One region of the Bacillus sp. PK6-025 genome, then DNA from elsewhere that is predicted to be linked to it. Evidence: predicted binding sites of a transcription regulator. Region 1 holds the regulator's gene; the other holds the start of a gene.

Region 1 (9,255 bases):
TACAGCCACAGCCTGCTCGATACCTTTGCGCACGCCTACAGGGTTAGCGCCGGCAGTTACGTTTTTAAGACCTTCGCGAATCATCGCTTGAGCTAGAACTGTCGCTGTTGTTGTACCGTCACCGGCAACATCGTTTGTTTTGCTCGCAACTTCAGCAACAAGCTTTGCGCCCATGTTTTCGAACGCGTCTTCAAGCTCGATTTCTTTCGCGATGGTAACACCGTCGTTTGTGATTAATGGAGAACCGAATTTTTTCTCAAGAACGACGTTGCGTCCTTTAGGTCCCAAAGTTACCTTTACAGCATCCGCCAATGCATCTACACCGCGCAGCATTGAACGGCGGGCTTCTTCGCTAAACTTAATATCTTTTGCCATGTTATTCGAACCTCCTATATAATTGTCTCGTTTTTATTTATGACTTAGCCGATAACAGCTAAAATGTCGCTTTCACGCAAGATTAAGTAGTCAGTACCTTCATATTTCACTTCGGTACCTGCATATTTTGAGAAGATGATGCGGTCGCCTGTTTTAACTTCTAATGCAACGCGCTCTCCGCTCTCTAACACACGGCCTGAACCGGCTGCAACCACTTTACCCTCTTGTGGTTTTTCTTTTGCGGAGTCAGGAAGTACGATTCCGCTGGCAGTTTTTTCTTCAGACTCAACGAGCTCAATGACAACGCGATCACCTAATGGCTTTAACAATGAAACAACCTCCTCAATATTTTCATATGTAATTTTAGCACTCGCACTCGGTGAGTGCTAACACAATTCTTATAATAAAGAATCTCCCAGGCAATTTCAAGTGATAAGGTCAAATTTTTTTGCGCTTACATTTCTCCGCATGTCCTTATCATCCTATAATTTAAAAAGAGTGTGTTACAATAAACATAGTCTGAATTAGATTTTTAGAAAAGGAGTACATAAAGCTTGAGAAAACAATACTGGTTTATTATATTGGCATACGTTCTCATGCAATTGTCGGCCGCTGTCGGCTTGCCTCTTCTTTACTTTTTGGGAGTGGGCAAAGGACAGCCAAAGGCTGAAGCCCAGCTTACATTGACAGGCGTCTGGTCTGTCATCGCGTTTACCCTCTGTCTCGTTATCGTGCTGCTGATTTTGCGGACGGTGCCGAAGACGACGCTTCGCAACCGCCCGAAAGCATCGGTTGGAGCGTCAATCGGATGGGCGGTTGCCGGCGTTTTTCTCGCTTTGTTTTCGCAGTCAATTGCCGCTTCGATCGAAATGTACTTGTTCGGGGTCAACCCGGAATCGGAAAATACGCAGCGGATCATGGAAATCATCACCGCATTGCCGCTGATGGTGTTTGTCTCTTCTGTATTCGGACCGATTCTTGAAGAAATCATTTTCAGAAAGATCATTTTCGGTGCAATCTATGAGAAAACGAATTTTTTCATTGCCGCTTTGTTCAGTTCGGTGCTCTTCTCGGTCGTCCATTTGGATTTCAGCCATCTGCTCATTTATACAGCAATGGGATTCACATTCTCCTTTTTATATGTCAGAACCAACCGGATTATCGTGCCTATTTTCGCCCATGTCGCCATGAATACGCTCGTCGTCTTACTGCAGACATTCCGGGAGCCTATTGAAGAATATTTGAAACACGTCGAGAAAATGCAAATGATTATTGGAGGATTTCTATGATGAGAAGCCCTAAATTCTGGGGAGCGATTTATTTATTAACGGGTGTGCTGTTTACATATCTGGCGGCAACCTCGCCCGGAAGCATGTGGTCTTTTTACACGATCCTGCTGATGCTTTTCGCAGCCTATAATATCAGCATTTCCTTTAAAATGTTCGCCCTGGCCGGCAAGATGAAACGAAAAGATCAATAGCCTTTTTTGTGAAGGAAAAGAGCCATTCTGAAAAAGAATGGCTCTTATTTAGTATGGTCGTTCAAAAACGCTTGATTTTCCTCTTGAATCATTGTTTTTTGCGCCTGCCTGTAGGATATTCTTGAAATCACGATACTGATTTCATAAAGAATGAGCAATGGCACTGAGACCATTAAATGCGACAAAAGCTCAGGCGGTGTAATGAGGGCCGCGATGACGAACAACACAAAATATGCGTATTTTCTGATTTTCGCCAAAAACATCGGCGTCACGAGGCCGAGCCTTGTGATAAACATGATGACCACAGGCATCTGAAACAATAAGCCAAAAGGAAGCGTCAACTGAAGCAGAAACTGAAAATATTCGTGTATTCCGATGACCTGGTTGACATTCAGATCATCTGAGACTCTCGTCATAAAGTCCACGACAAACGGAAATAAAATAAAGTAAGAAAAGGCAATGCCGCCTAAAAAAAGAATAATCGATATCGGAATATAGCTGAGCGTCACTTTTCGTTCTTTTTCATACAGCCCCGGGCTAATGAAAGCCCACAGCTGGTATAAAACAAGCGGCGAAGTCAAGACGGCGCCGATGATGAAAGCGAACTGCACGTACACAAATAAAGGATCGGTCAGCTTGAACGCGTTGAGCGTCAGCAGCTTCGCTTCATCCGTCTGCTGCAGATAGATAATCAGCGGCTTTGCCAATAAAAAGCCTGCCACAACAAATAAAACAAAAAAGAAAAAAGTGATCACAAGCCGTCTGCGTAGTTCTGTGATATGTTCTATCAGCGACATTTCTCTTTCCTTCATAAATGTCATCCTATCCTACTGATCTTCTTTCTTTTTATCGGAATCGTCGTCAGCCAAACCTTTTGTCGCATTCTTAAACTCCCTCAGCGTGTTTCCCGCTGCTCTTCCCAGCTCGGGAAGTTTTTTCGGGCCGAATATCAGAAGCGCCACCACGACAATTAAAATAAAGCTTCCAGGACCGATTGGCATAAAGCCTGCCCCCTTTCCTTTATTTTTCGTTTTCCGTTTTACTTTTCCTGCATTGAATAATGTTTCATGAAATACACCAGCGACTGAAGTTCAACCGCCAAATCTATATGATGAATGCGAATGTGTTCCGGCACATTCAAGCGGGCCGGCGTGAAATTAAGAATGCCTTTAATGCCAAGCTCCACCAGCCTGTCTGTAATCGACTGTGCGGCTTGAGCCGGTACCGTCAAAATGGCGACGGGGATATCATCCGTCATATGCTCTTCAAGTCTATTCAGATCATAGACGGGAACACCGCCGACCTCGGTTCCGATTTTTTCCTCATTGATGTCAAACGCCATGGCGATTTTTGTATTATTATTTTTGATAAAATTGTAATGGAGAAAGGCTGTCCCCAAATTCCCCACGCCAATGAGCGTTACGTTCGTCATTTCATCCTGATCAAGCGTCTTTCTGAAAAAGGACAGCAAATAATTGACATTGTAGCCGTATCCTTTTTTTCCGAGCGCGCCGAAGTACGAGAAGTCCCTGCGGATGGTCGCAGAATCGACTTTGACGGCATCGCTCAGCTCAGCGGAAGATACACGCTGTTTTCCGGATGCATGAAGGTTTTTTAAAAAACGATAATATAATGGCAACCGTTTCGCTGTCGCTTGCGGAATTTTTGAATGATCCATGTTCATAAACTAATCCTCCATGTCTACATCAGCTTTTTCCCTTTTATAGTCACCGTTTTTCCCGCCTGTCTTTTCGAGAAGAAAGGTCGGTCCTATCACCATTCCCTTATCCGCCGCTTTGCACATGTCATATACGGTCAGCGCACATACGGAGGCCGAAGTTAACGCTTCCATTTCCACACCTGTGCTCCCTTTGGTCTTCACTTTAGATTGAATATGCAGGATGCTCTTCTGTTCTTTCTCCTCCCAGCGAAAGGCGATGTCGACTCCTTTCAGAGCGATCGGATGGCACATCGGGATGATGGCGGATGTCTGTTTTGCGGCCATGATTCCGGCCACTTGCGCCACCGACAATACATCGCCTTTTCCGATTTCCCGGTTTTTGATTTTTTCATGTACTGTTCGATTCATAGACACGCTTGAAACAGCCGCAGCTGTGCGTACTGAAGCTTCCTTTTCGCTTATATCAACCATCTTGGCTCTGCCTTGTTCATTAAAATGTGTAAACTCATTCATGTTCTGAACTCTCCTTATAACGATCATACACTATTTTTTTCATTCTGTCTTTTTCTTTGGCTAAAATCTTCCAGACTTCACTTAATGTTTGCTGACTGCGCAGTGATAGGCTACACTTAAAATAGCAGACAAGAGGTGAAAGATCATGATGATTTTACAAGTGAACCAACTTTCAAAATCGTTTGGAGCCGATACGATTTTAACGAATATAAAACTCGAAGTCAGATCTCGGGACCGGATTGCGATCGTCGGACGCAACGGCGCCGGAAAATCGACTCTTCTAAAGATTATCGCAGGAAAACTTTCATATGAAAAGGGGGACATCATCAAGCCGAAAGATTTGACGATGGGCTACCTTGACCAGCATTCCGGCCTCGATTCCAAGCTGACGCTCAAAGAGGAATTGCTGTCGGTATTTGATTTTCTGAAAAAAATGGAACAAGAAATGCGCGCGATCGAGGAAAAGATGGCGCAGGCCGGACCGGACATGCTTGAATCATTGATGAAGACGTATGACAGGCTTCAGCAGGAGTTCAAGGACAAAGGCGGCTACCAATATGAGGCAGAGGTCAGATCCGTCATGCACGGGCTCGGCTTTGCGGGATTTGACGACTCCGTCCGCGTCCAGGACTTAAGCGGAGGTCAAAAAACAAGGCTTGCCCTCGGAAAAATGCTTTTGACAAAACCCGACCTCCTCATTTTGGACGAACCGACAAACCACTTGGATATCGATACCCTGACATGGCTTGAACAATATTTGCAAAATTACAGCGGAGCGATTTTAATCGTTTCCCATGACAGGTACTTTCTTGACAAAGTGGTTACCCAAGTTTACGAGATCAGCCGGTCCCAAAGCAAAAAATATACCGGGAACTACAGCTCTTATCTCCAATTAAAAGCCGAACAGCTGGAAAAGGAAACAAAGCTTTATGAAAAGCAGCAGGACGAAATCACCAAGCTGCAGGAGTTCGTCGACCGGAATCTGGCTAGAGCTTCGACGACGAAACGGGCGCAGAGCAGACGAAAGCAGCTTGAACGGATGGAGATCATGGACAAACCGCTCGGAGATGAAAAGTCGGCGTCTTTCCGCTTTGAAATTACAAGGCAAAGCGGAAACGATGTACTGCGGGTGGAAGGCTTGACAGTAAGCTATCAGGAGCAGCCCCCGCTTCTCCGTTCATTGAACTTTCACATCACCCGCGGGGAAAGCGTTGCACTGGTCGGACCGAACGGAATCGGCAAGTCAACCCTTTTAAAAGCATTGATTCAAAAGCTGCAGCCGGTATCGGGAACAATCGCGACAGGCTCCCATGTCTCAATCGGCTACTATGACCAGGAACAGGCTGAATTGACGTCGTCAAAACGCGTGCTTGACGAGCTTTGGGACGATTATCCGGAAATGAATGAAAAGGATATCCGGACCTGCCTCGGCAACTTCCTGTTTTCGGGAGAAGACGTATTAAAACCTATACACGCGTTAAGCGGCGGCGAAAAAGCAAGGCTTGCCCTCGCCAAGCTGATGCTCCAAAAAGCGAACTTCCTTATTCTTGATGAGCCGACAAACCATCTCGACCTGGACAGCAAGGAAGTCTTGGAGAACGCTTTGATCGATTACCCGGGAACGATATTATTTGTGTCCCATGACCGCTATTTTATCAACCGGATCGCGACAAAAGTACTGGAGCTTTCCCGCGACAAAGCAGAAGAATATTTAGGCGACTACGATTATTACACAGAAAAAAAAGCGCAGCAGCTTGAACTGAAAGAACTAGAAAAACAGACGGAAGAGCATCAGAAAAACGCTTCCGAAAAACCTGGCGCAAAAAAGAGCTATGAGGAAGAAAAAGAGCTGAAAAGAAAAGAACGCCAGCGGCAGCGAAGGATTGAAGAAATCGAAACAAGAATTACGGACATTGAAGAACAGATCGAAAAAAATGAGGAGCTCCTGTGTGACCCCGCCGTCTTCCAAGACCATGAGAAGGTCCAGGAAATCCACTCTGAAAATGAACGGCTGAATGAGGAGCTTGAACAACTGTTAACAGAATGGGAAACACTCTCTACAAATGAATAAAGGATGAACCGCTCCAAGCCGGAGCGGTTTTTTTGTCCACAATTAAAATCCTTTATTTAAAAGAAAGAAAGCGATTTACCCACAATATCCACAAAAAACATAATATTTATACACATTATTAACAGGTAAAAAAGGTCTGTAAATTAAGGTTTTTAACATTATACACAAGACTGTGGATATATGTTAATAACCTGTTAATAACTATTCCCGGGCAAAAAAACCTCACAGAGCGTGAGGTTTTAATAAGACGTCAGATCTAAGCCAGGCTGACCGTTCATATCATATTTTCCTCTGATTCCTTTTTCAAAAGCAACCGTACCTGCGGCGGCAATCATCGCGGCATTGTCCGTACACAGCGAAAGCGGCGGGATCAAAAGCTCAATCTCCGGATGGCTGCTGAACGTTTTTTCAATCGCCGCTCTCAACCCTTTGTTTGCAGCAACTCCTCCGGCAAGCAGCACCTGTTTGACGCCATAAGCTTTCGCAGCGCGTTCCGTTTTTGTGACAAGGACATCAATGACGCTTTCCTGAAAGCTGGCTGACAAATCTTCCGGAGCTATCGTTTCACCTTTTTGTGAAGCGTTGTGAAGCGTGTTGATGACTGCAGATTTCAATCCGCTGAAGCTGAAATGATAAGAGCCTTCTTCAAGCCATGCGCGCGGTAGCGGCACATTTGCCTCGCCTTTTTGCGCAAGTTTGTCAATGTGAGGTCCTCCCGGATAAGGAAGCCCCATCGTTCTCGCCACTTTGTCATAGGCTTCGCCTGCCGCATCGTCGAGCGTCTCTCCGATGACTTCAAATGAGCCGTGCTCTTTCATATACACGAGTTCGGTGTGGCCGCCTGAGACGACAAGGGCAATCGCCGGAAATTGAATGTCCTGAACAAGTCTGTTGGCATAGATGTGACCGGCAATGTGATGGACGCCTACGAGCGGTATGCCCCGGGCAAAACTGAGCGCTTTCGCGGCATTCACGCCGATCAATAAAGCGCCGACAAGCCCCGGTCCTTCCGTTACTGCGATGGCATCAATGTCATCAAATGTCATGTCCGCTTGTGCAAAGGCTTCCTCAAGCACGATCGTCATCTGTTCCACGTGATGCCTTGATGCGATCTCGGGAACAACGCCGCCAAACCGTTTATGACTCTCGATTTGCGACGCTACGACATTTGAAATGATATCCGTTCCGTTTTTGACAATCGCGGCGGCCGTCTCATCACAGCTTGTTTCGATTCCTAATACATACAGATCTTTTTTATGATTCATTTAGTCTCACCCACATTAATAATGCATCTTCCCCATTATCGGTATAATAATTTTTACGAATTCCTCCCGGCTCAAAGCCGAGCTTTTTGTATAAGCTTTGTGCAATATGATTCGATACCCTTACCTCTAAAGAAAGCTGAGCCGCCTTTTTCATCCGGCAAAGCTTCATCGCGGCTTTCAAAAGAGCTTCTCCTAAACGGCGGCCCCGATATGCAGGTGAAACGGCAATGTTGGTGATCTGGGCATCATCCATGACGATCCAAATCCCGCAGTAGCCGACAACTTGCTCCTCAACTTCGAGAACGAGGTAATGAGCATACATATTGTGAAAAAGCTCATGATGAAAAGATTCTTTTTTCCACGGAGAAGAAAAAGAGCTTTTTTCAATTTCAAAAACCTGGTCCAAATCTTTTGGATTCATATCGCGTATGACCATTTGCGTGTTCATGGCTTCACCCGTTTACTTTTGTTTTTCAAGCCAGACGGCCTCGGCTTCGGCCAGACGAATATAGTTTGGAACAACGCTGTGCACAGGCTCGGCCTCTTTAAGTTCTCCGATTAAAGCCAATTCTGAAGGTCGTGGAAGCTGCAGGGCAGGGCCAGAAATGACCGCTTGTTCACCGAGAATCTGTTCGATCATCTCCTGATGAATCTCTGTGTCACTTCCTATGAAAAGGACTTGCTGATCCATGGCTTTCAGTTTTTTAAGCCAATCCTCAAGCAGAATGTTTTGGTCCTCTTCCAAGCCATGCAGTTTGCCGTCCCTATACTGGTATAGTCCCGTATAAACCTGACCGCGTCTGGCATCAAACAACGGACAAATCAAGCCTTGGAAAAAACGGCCGTTTGCCGCCAGCACTTCAAGGCTTGAAACGGTTTTAATCGGAATATTTAATGACCATGCAAGCGTTTTGGCAATCGTAACACCGATCCGCACGCCTGTATATGAACCCGGACCTTTGGCAACTGCAATTTGGGTCAGGTCATTCGGCTCTAAACCGCACTCTTTAAGGAGTTCGTCGATCGCCGGCATAGCTCTGACTGAATGGTTTTTCTTTAAGTGGGATATATGCTCGGCTATCACTTTTCCGTCTTTAACTAATGCCACGCCGAGCGTTAAATTGGATGTATCAATCGCAAGTATCGTCATGTTTGCTGATCTCCTCGCAAAGATTTTCGTAGCGGCTGCCTTTAGGGGTAAAGGTCAGCTTTCGTTCATCATCGCCAAGCCGCTTAATGACCACCTCTAGGAGCTCTTTCGGAAGCTGCTCCTCAATCAAATGCGCCCATTCCACAAGGCAGACGCCGTCTCCCTCAAAATATTCATCTAATCCGAGATCTTCCGTTTCATCTTCCATTCTGTAAACATCCATATGAAACAGCGGAAGAGAGCCGTCCCGGTATTCTTTGATAATGGTAAAAGTCGGGCTGCTGACAACCCGCTTGATTCCGAGCCCTTCGGCAAATCCTTTTGTAAAAGTCGTTTTGCCTGCTCCAAGGTCGCCCTCCAATGTGATGACATCACCGGGCAGAACATACTTTGCTGCCAGTCTGGCAATGTTTTTTGTCTCTTCAGGCTCTGTCGTTTTCCACTCTAACGTTTTCACTTTACTTGTCACCTGTCTTATTTAAAATGGTTATATCCTTTTTTTTCGAGAAGAACGCGGTCCTGTCCATTATGATAAAACACGTCCGCCTGCCCTTGTTGTGTGACGCGGCCGATTTGATAAACCGGCACATGACGTTCAGAGCATTCCTGACTAAAACGTTCCCATTGATCATTAGAAATCGTACCGACGAGTTCAAAATCCTCGCCGCCGAAAAGGACCCACTCTTCCCATTTTGTGTTCAGTGTATGTAAATCCGAATG
Region 2 (9,255 bases), 910 kb from region 1:
CTGCGCGTGAGATTTCTCCCTGAAGAGACTGCGCAGAAATGCCGTTCAATGTAATGTTTCCTTTAGAAGGAGCGAGCGTCCCTTGTATTAACGACAAGATCGTCGATTTACCAGCGCCGCTCGGCCCGAGCAAAGCGGTCTTTTCCCCCTGCTTTAATATAAATGAAACACCGTCCAACACCGGATGGCCTTCTTCATAAGAAAAACAAACATCTTCAAAGCGAAGCGTGACATCGTCCAAACCTACAGCCTCCGCCCGTTCCTGCTGAACAGCGCCTCCAATTTCTTCCCTTTTCGGCGGCTCAAGCCCGTCCATTCTTTCTAAAGAATCCTGATACTCAGGGATTGACGCCGCTGCGTCTGAAAGCGGAAAGAAAGCTTCTGTCAAAGGAAACACAACAAGGACAAACGCTGCAATAAACACAGGAGCCAGGGCGCCTTCCGCGCTTTGTCCGCCCGCCCATATTAACATCAGAAGAACAAGTCCTGCCGCCAGGCATTGCATGGCAAAGTCCCTCCAACGACTGAAGCGCATCCGTTTCTTTTCGATCGCCAGCCATTCCTGCTCTGCCGCTTCATACGCATGGACGAAGTCATTTTGCCGGCCGCTGAACACCCAGTCGCTCACGCCCATGACCGCGTCTGTCAGCTGACGGTACAAGAGGCTTCGTCCTCTTTTCAGCGCAACATTTTTCGCCCTTGTCACAAGCAGGGAAACAAGCGGAACAAGAAACACGAAAACCGCTGCATAGATCGCGATCAGCCCTGCAAAAGGCCATGAAAAAAAGCCAATAGCAGTGATGAATACGCCATATAAAAGAAGCGCCGACAGCCCGGGAAATACCGTTCTCAAATACATGTCCTGCAAATGCTCAACATCGTCGGCCAAAATGCCGAGCATATCCCCCGTCCGAAAGCGTTCACGCCATTTTAAAGCTTGAGGTTCCAGCATCCTGTAAAGCCTGACGCGCATATCGGATAAAATTTTCAAGATGATATGGTGTCCGGTCAATCGCTCAACATAGCGCGACACCGAGCGCAGAATCCCGAAGGTACGGACCGCTACGATCGGGACATAAATCATCAAAACATTTTCCGGACGCGTAGCCGCTTTGGATATTAAATAACCGGAGGTAAACATGAGAGCTGCAGCCGAGCATGCCGTCAATCCGCCAAGCAACACGACAATGATCAAAAGCCTTATATTTTTCTTGATATAGGGCAGAATCCAACCGTCTTCATTGTTCATGATGCACCTCCAAACGACTGCGCCTGCACAAGCTCGTAATAAACGCCCCGCTTTTCAATCAATTCTTGATGTGTACCGGTTTCAGCCACCTGTCCATTCTTCAGCACGATAATTTCATCCATATCAAGCATCCAGTGAAGACGATGAGTTGCCATAAAAACCAGCTTGTCTTCAAACAATTTCAGCATCGTTTTTTTCAATTCGTATTCTGTTTCGATATCCAAGTGAGCGGTCGGCTCATCTAAAAGGAGAATCGGACGGTTGCCCAGGAAAGCCCGGGCAACGGCTGTGCGCTGCGCCTGTCCGCCGCTTAATGCCCTCCCGCCTTCACCGATCCGCTCCTCTAAGCCGGACGGAAGCTGATCAATCAGCTCCGTCAGCCCGGCGGCTCTTGCTGCCTGTTCAACTTCTTCGTCAGAAGCGCCGGGATGATAAAAACGGATATTGGCTCCGAGCGTATCCGGAAAGATATAGGGATGCTGCGGAATATACAGGAGCTGATTTTGCCAGCTGTCTGTCTGCAAATGCGTCCTCTCTTTTCCCCCGACTTTGATCACGCCGCTTTTCGTTTCCAAGAAACCGCCGAGCACATCGATAAGCGTAGATTTTCCGGCACCGCTTTCTCCGATGATTCCGATTTTTTTCTTTCCTTTAAACGATAGAGAAATGCCGGATAATGAGGAGTTTTCCTCCTCATCATGCCGCACCTCTACATCCTTGAACTCGATTTGATCGTCGTCTGACCATCGCTCAAGATCCAAAGGCGCCTCATCCTTGAAACCGGGCGACTCCAATATCGCCTTGATCGCTTTACCGGCTTCCCGTCCGTTCAACGTAGCATGATAGTCATTGCCGACTTCCCGGACAGGGAGAAAAAACTCAGGCGCAAGAATCAGAATGGCTAGCGCCGGCTCCAGTATGATAGTGCCGTCAACAAGACCGAGACCGAGAAAAACGGCTACGGTCGCCACGGACAGCATGGTAAAAAAATCCAGTGCAAACGAAGACAGAAAGGCAATTTTAAGCGTGCCCATCGTCGCTTTCCTGTACCGTTCGCTCACATGAAAAATATTCTTCGTATGTGAACGGCTCATGCCCAGCACTTTCAATGTTTCCAGGCCGCGCAAGGAATCAGTAAAATGATTTGAAAGCATCTCATACGTCTTCCACTGGCTGTCCGCTTTTCTCTTTGCCGCATAGCCGAGAAGGATCATAAATGCGATTAAAATCGGCAGCGTAATCATTAAGACTGCAGCGGAGGATGTGTCTTTAAAAAAGACATAACAGACAACCGCCGGCGGTATAACAGCCATGCTGATCATTTTTGGCAAAAACAGCTCCAAATAGCGGCGAAACTGCGCAATTCCTTCCATCGCGAGTGTGACGACGTGACCTGTTCCTTCTTTTCTCGCCAGTCCGGGGCCGGATTGGAAAAGCTTCTCCAAAAACTTTTTCCGCAGGTCGGCCCCTGTCTTGGCGGCATAATCAAAAATCAGCCTTTGCCTGACAAGGGTCACGGCATGGCGGAATAAAAAAGCGGCGGTAAATAAGATGATCAGCGGAACAAGCGAACCGACCCGCTCGCCGTTAAAAAGGCGGGTCACCGCTTCAGCAAGCCATTCGGCCTGCATGATAATAGCTGCGCCCTGCATGCATGTCAGTACGGTGAGTGCTGCAAGAATTCGCTTCATTCCTTTATATTGCAAAAGATCTTTTCCCATTAATAAATCATTGGCTCCTTACTGCTGACCCGTTTTCGAAAAACATAGTAGCTCCAGATCTGATAGCCCAGCACGAACGGAAGCAGTGACAGCGCGACGATCGTCATCACTTTTAAAGAATAGTCTCCTGATGAAGCATTATAAACCGTTAAATCATATGCGCTTTTGACCGAGCTGATCATGACGCGCGGGAACAGCGCAGTGAAAATCGTCGCCACTGTGAGGGCGATCCCAGCCCCTGTCATAGCAAATGTCCAGCCGTCGCGTTTTTGTTTCATAAATACGATCGACAGCACATAACAAACGACAATAAGAGCCGCAAGAGGTATCGTCACATGTCCCCTGCCCGTGAACAAGTCCGTTTCAAAAATGGATAAAGCAACAAAGGCAACAAGCGCCGCCAAAACGGCGAATACGACTTTTTTAGCCAGCTGTCTTGCCCGGTCGCGCAAATCGTCTTCCGTTCTCAACGTAATAAAGATCAGGCCGTGCAGCAGGCAGAGAAGCGTAACGGTGACTCCCCCTGTTACGGAATAGACGTTCACATAGTCAGTAAAACCGGCGTGCAGATTCATATCGGCATCAATCGGCATACCGCGCAAAATACTGGTAAATAAAACACCGAACAAAAACGGGGGCAGAATGCTGCCGAAGAATACGACCCAATCCCATGTTTTCTTCCATTTTGCGGTTTCGACTTTCCCTCTAAATTCAAACGCGACTCCGCGTCCGATCAATGCAAGAAGAACAAAGACAAACGGAATGTAATATCCGCTGAACATCGTGGCATACCAGCTTGGAAAAGCCGCGAAAATCGCGCCTCCCCCAGTCAGCAGCCAGACTTCATTGGCATCCCAGAAAGGGCCGATCGTATTGATCATCACCCTCCGTTCAAGCTCGTTGCGTCCGAGAAACCGGGTCGCCATTCCGACGCCGAAATCAAAACCTTCAAGAAAGAAAAAACCGATGAACAGCACAGCGACTAATATAAACCAAAGTTCATTAAGAGATACCATGGTAAACCTCCTGATCAAACGGGTCTGTCGATACGGAATCATCATGATGGTGGTCATGGTGTGCAGCCCCTTTTTTAATCTCCCGCACAAACAAGTAGACAAGAACGAGCGCCAGTACAAGATAAATCGCTGTAAACGCGATGACGGAAAACAGCAGCATTCCCGCTGATACGTTCGGCGACACGGACTGCGCCGTTGTCAAAATACCGAACACCGTCCACGGCTGGCGTCCGATTTCAGTCATGATCCACCCCGCCGTATTTGCAATGAATGGAAAGGCGATTAAAGCCACCATCGTCCGCAAAAACCATTTGCTTGTTTCAAGTCTTTTACGGAAGCTGAGATAGAGGCCAGTCAAAGCGGCAACGATCATTAAAAGTCCTGAACCGGCCATGATTCTGAAGCTCCAGAACGTCGTTTTCACCGGCGGAATATAATTTCCTTCTCCGTATTTTTCTTCATATTGCTTTTGCAGCGTCTTCATTCCGGGCACATTGCCGCTGAATTGTTTATAAGCCAAATAGCTGAGCGCATACGGGATGCTGAGCTCTGATTTGTTTTCCTGCTTGTCCGCGTCAATGTTCGCAAGCACCGTCCAAGCTGCAGGATCGCCGCTGTCATCCCAAAGCGCTTCGCTGGCAGCCATTTTCATCGGCTGGCTCTTCATCAGATGCTGGGCCTGCTCATGTCCGCTGAACGCTACGCCGATGCCGGAAACAAGCGCCACAATCATCGCGATTTGAAAGGATTTTTTAAAAAAGAGCAATTCCTGTTTTTTCAGCATTTTATACGCGCTGACACCGGCAATGAAAAACGCTCCGGTGGCAAGCGCACCGAAAATGACGTGCGGAAATTCAACCCATAGCTGCGGGTTTTTAATAATCGCAAAGAAATCGGTCATTTCCGCGCGGCCGTTTTTGATCGCGAATCCGACAGGCTCCTGCATAAACGAGTTGGCCGCTAAAATCCAAAACGCCGACATGATCGTTCCAAGCGAAACAAGCCAGATGGACAGCAAATGGATCTTCTTCGGAAGCCGATCCCAGCCAAATATCCACAAACCGATAAACGTCGATTCCATAAAGAAAGCAAGCAGCGCCTCCACCGCGAGCGGAGCGCCGAATACATCACCGACAAAGCGGGAGTACTCCGACCAGTTCATTCCGAACTGAAATTCCTGTAGAATCCCGGTGACCACACCGACTGCAAAATTAATTAAAAATAAGTGCCCCCAAAATTTAGCCATCGTTCTGTAAATGTCTTTTTTCTTTACGACGTATAGAGTTTCCATTAAAGCAACCATAAAGACAAGCCCGATTGACATCGGCACAAAAATAAAGTGAAAGATCGTTGTTGAAGCAAATTGAAATCTTGCCAAAATGAGTTCGTCCACTGTTCCAGTCTCCTCCTCTTTGTTCTAGCCGGACCGTTGCCGAATGGGCATCACCCTTGCTCAAAGTTTCACATGAATCTTATGAATATGATCACAGACAAAAGGGTGACCTTGGCCCGCATTGATGTTCCGATATTATCCGGATGGTTATTTATACCTGTACTTTACCGCGAATTCCTTCTTAAATAAAGTACATATTCCCTAATTTATGGATGTCATTGTGACAATTATCCGAAGAAATTATAGATATTTTGTGACGCGGTGGTTAACAAGAACTAAATCAGCATGAGAAAAATGCCCCTCATTCCCGCGGAGCATTTTGTCATTCAACGGTTGCGATTCTCTGCGCAAAGCCTTGCGGATCAAAAGAATACCGTTATATGCAATCAAACAAATTCGGCGCTTTCCTTCAGCTTGAAAACGCCTGACGGAAAGTCCTGCTATTTTGTCCAATCTGTGAAATTTTCCCTCAGCCTTTTGCGCACGTCCTTCATCTATGCTTTCATACAGCACCAGCTGATTGCACTGCGCATTTAACCTGCTTGCTGCCGTATCCCTCCCTGTCGAGCTATCTTTGAAACATCGCTCCCTCAGGCTTTTACGAATGGATGGAATATTTATTACTTAAAAATAAACAATAACGATACCTTGTTTATTCTATGAAAATCGAACCATACATTTGTTCAAACAAAATACACAAAATTTGTGAAATGTTTCACAATATCCTGCTATACTTAGGTTGTATTTATGATAGATACTTCTTAAGTAAACACTTGATGGTGGTGGAAAACATGGAATCAAAATCACTTGTTCTAGTCGAAGAGCTTGCCTTAAAAAAGCAAAGCATTTTTATGCAAAGCCCGCTTCGTTATCTTTTACGAGCTATGCTGGCCAGTATGTTTATCGGGTTCGGAGTCATTGTAGCGTTTAAAACGGGGAATCTATTTTATGTTGAACATTCTCCGTTCACATATCCAATTGCAGCAATCACATTCGGGGGCGCCATTATTCTGATCGTCTATGGCGGAGGAGATTTATTTACGGGAAATACATTTTATTATACATTGGCTGCGCTTCGTAAAAAAATGCGTTGGCCCGCTGTTATCAAGCTGTGGATGTTCAGCTATGCAGGAAATTTAATGGGCGCCGTGTTTTTCGCAGGCCTCATCTTTGCGACCGGTTTATTTAAGGATCCTTCTTCCACCGGCTTTATACTTAGCGTGGCGGAGCATAAAATGAATACACCGGTGACCGAATTGTTTTTCAAAGCGATTTTGTGTAACTGGCTAGTCTGCCTTGCGTTCTTTGTTCCGATGGCGCAAAAAGGAGACGGAGCGAAAATGTTCTCTATGATGCTGTTTGTTTTTACTTTCTTTATTTCCGGTTATGAACACAGCATCGCGAACATGGCCACTTTTGCCGTCTCTCTGGTCACCGAGCATCCGGATACGATTTCGATTGCAGGCGCAATCCATAACTTGATTCCGGTAACCCTCGGGAACCTGATCGGAGGCGCGTTTATGATGGGCTTCATGTACCACTATGCAAACAAGCCGGGCGGTGAAGAAATCATCAAATAAAAAGATTGTCCATTTTTAAAGGATTCTAAATATGCGGGTTCCCTTCATAAAATCGTGGTAACTTTAAAAATGGAGGTTCAGCAGATGCAAAGTTTTCATTCGCTTTGCCAGCAGTTTGGACATATTTTAAATGGGGAGCCGCACATTGAACACGGTGTCTGTTCTGTCAGCATCAAACGGAATTTGCGCGTCACGATTCAAGGAAGGCCAAGCCGTGGAGTCGGCATGGAAGAAGTCATGTTCGAGTCGCTCGATCAAAACGGAATCGCCTTGAATATGGCCGAAGTTGCCATTTTGCCTGAAGAAATTCCGTTGTTTACAAAAAAGCTTGTCGATCAAGGCATCATCATCAGCGCTCTCCACAATCATTGGATTTTTACAAAACCGAATATTTTATATATTCATTTTCAATCTGTAGAACCGCCGTTAACATTCGCAAGAAAAACAGCTGCCGCTTTATCCGTATTGCGATAAAGCAGCAGCTGTTTTCTTTATCCGTTCATTTTTCCCATTTCTGAAAGTGCGACCCTTTCGACTGCTTTGGCCACAATCTCGTGAACATCAGGATTCAGCGGATCAGGCACAAGATCGCCTTGTTTTGTGCAGGATGCGATCGCTTCGGCGGCCGCGACCAGCATCGGGTGGCTGATCGATTCCGCTCCGGCATTTAACACGCCCCTGAAAATACCGGGGAACCCCAGCACATTGTTGACAGACCGTCCATCCGCAGCGTAGGCTGCCCCGGCCTCGAGCGCATCCTCAGGCTCAATCTCCGGCTTCGGATTGGACAGAGCCAAAATCACCTGGCCTTCCCGAACCCATTTCTTATTGATCAATCCCGGAACGCCGGTTGTCGCGACGATGATATCGCAGCTTTCCATCAATTCTTCGATGCTTTCAGCCGCATGGCCGCCATAGTTCTCTAAACGCGCCATCGCCTCAAGCGATTTATCCGTTCCGATGACACGTTTTACCCCATATGCCATAAACATTCTGCAGATCGCGACCCCTGCCGCACCCAGGCCGATTTGGCCGACATGGGCCTGCTTCAGATCGACCCCTGCACTCTTGGCGGCTGAAATGGCGGCCGCCAGTGTCACCACCGCAGTACCGTGCTGGTCGTCATGCATGACCGGAATATTCAGGTCGTTTTTCAGGCGCTCTTCGATTTCAAAACAATGCGGTGAACCGATGTCTTCAAGCAAAATACCGCTAAATCCGGGCGCAATGTTTTTAACCGTCCGCACGATTTCGTCAGGATCATTCGTATCAAGCAGAATCGGAACTCCGCTGATGTCTGCAAGCTGGTCGAAAAGCGCGGCCTTCCCTTCCATAACAGGCATTCCCGCCACAGGCCCAATGTCTCCCAAGCCTAGGATGGCCGTACCGTCCGTTACAATTGCAACCGAATTGCCGATGCCTGTATAGATATTCGCTTTTTGCGGCTCTTCTTTAATAAGCTCGCACACATTCGCGACACCCGGCGTATACACCCGCCGCAGATCAGCGAGCGAGCGAATCGGCATCTTGCTTTTCACGCGGATTTTGCCGCCTTCATGGGCAGCCAGTACGTCGTCTGAAACGGTATGAAGATGGATGCCTTCTTTTAAGTTGCGGATCACTTCAAGGATCTCGGTAAGCTGTTCTTCATGCTCAACTTGAACCGTAATGTTCCGCATCGTATAATTCGGCCCCACCTTGATCGTTTCAACCTCTCCGATATCACCGCCGGCAAGGCCGATCGCCGTTGTCACCTTTCCAAGGTTTCCTGGTGCTGAAGGGATTTCCAGCATCAAATTCCGAATAATATTGTTGCCATTCATAACAGAATACCTCCATCAATTGTTTTAAAATCGGCTACTGAACCGGCGAGTCTTTTTTATCGGTGTACCAAATAAATTTACCTGTGTATCCGTACAAAATCGCAAGGCCGATTGAAACAAAGCTCAGCCACATGAACGGCAGATAAGAGAAGGTTGACACGCCGAGAATCCCCGCCATATATATACCGTTGTCTGACCACGGCACCATGCCTGACGTCATCGTACCGCCGACTTCCGCGTTTCTGGAGAGCACCCTCCGGTCAATTCCGAGCTTGTCATAGCTTTTCTCCATAATTTTCGGTGTTAAAATGAGCGAGACGTACATCGCGCAGCCGAACACATTCGCCAGGAAAGCGACGATAATCGTCGAGAATGTGACGTTGCCGGCAGAAGTCAGCTTTTGCTGGAATTTGGACACGATCACTTTTAGAACGCCTAAGTGCTCCAAAAGGCCGCCAAAGCCCAGACCGAGA

What was found. The regulator Rex, encoded in region 1, represses fermentation and respiration genes when NADH is low (regulators of the CRP and FNR family bind a similar motif). The targets are predictions, from matches to a motif close to TTGTGAAATATTTCACAA.
Region 2: a site for Rex is predicted at 5,436-5,453, ahead of M1D67_RS21090 (cytochrome ubiquinol oxidase subunit I). Genes of this name have one in related genera too.

Annotation. Positions count from the first base shown of each region.
Region 1 covers NZ_CP096509.1:639,157-648,411, reverse strand. The annotation lists gene groL (chaperonin GroEL) at 1-375, opposite strand, end outside; gene groES (co-chaperone GroES) at 420-704, opposite strand; gene M1D67_RS03280 (CPBP family intramembrane glutamic endopeptidase) at 930-1,664, shown strand; gene M1D67_RS03275 (YdiK family protein) at 1,664-1,855, shown strand; gene tatC (twin-arginine translocase subunit TatC) at 1,900-2,676, opposite strand; gene M1D67_RS03265 (twin-arginine translocase TatA/TatE family subunit) at 2,683-2,856, opposite strand; gene M1D67_RS03260 (redox-sensing transcriptional repressor Rex) at 2,895-3,539, opposite strand; gene moaC (cyclic pyranopterin monophosphate synthase MoaC) at 3,543-4,049, opposite strand; gene M1D67_RS03250 (ABC-F family ATP-binding cassette domain-containing protein) at 4,195-6,120, shown strand; gene tsaD (tRNA (adenosine(37)-N6)-threonylcarbamoyltransferase complex transferase subunit TsaD) at 6,360-7,385, opposite strand; gene rimI (ribosomal protein S18-alanine N-acetyltransferase) at 7,375-7,833, opposite strand; gene tsaB (tRNA (adenosine(37)-N6)-threonylcarbamoyltransferase complex dimerization subunit type 1 TsaB) at 7,846-8,535, opposite strand; gene tsaE (tRNA (adenosine(37)-N6)-threonylcarbamoyltransferase complex ATPase subunit type 1 TsaE) at 8,516-8,992, opposite strand; gene thiL (thiamine-phosphate kinase) at 9,010-9,255, opposite strand, start outside.
Region 2 covers NZ_CP096509.1:4,114,450-4,123,704, forward strand. The annotation lists gene cydC (thiol reductant ABC exporter subunit CydC) at 1-1,249, opposite strand, end outside; gene cydD (thiol reductant ABC exporter subunit CydD) at 1,246-2,970, opposite strand; gene cydB (cytochrome d ubiquinol oxidase subunit II) at 2,970-3,986, opposite strand; gene M1D67_RS21090 (cytochrome ubiquinol oxidase subunit I) at 3,973-5,379, opposite strand; gene M1D67_RS21095 (formate/nitrite transporter family protein) at 6,171-6,959, shown strand; gene M1D67_RS21100 (DUF1259 domain-containing protein) at 7,044-7,433, shown strand; gene M1D67_RS21105 (NAD-dependent malic enzyme) at 7,451-8,782, opposite strand; gene nhaC (Na+/H+ antiporter NhaC) at 8,817-9,255, opposite strand, start outside.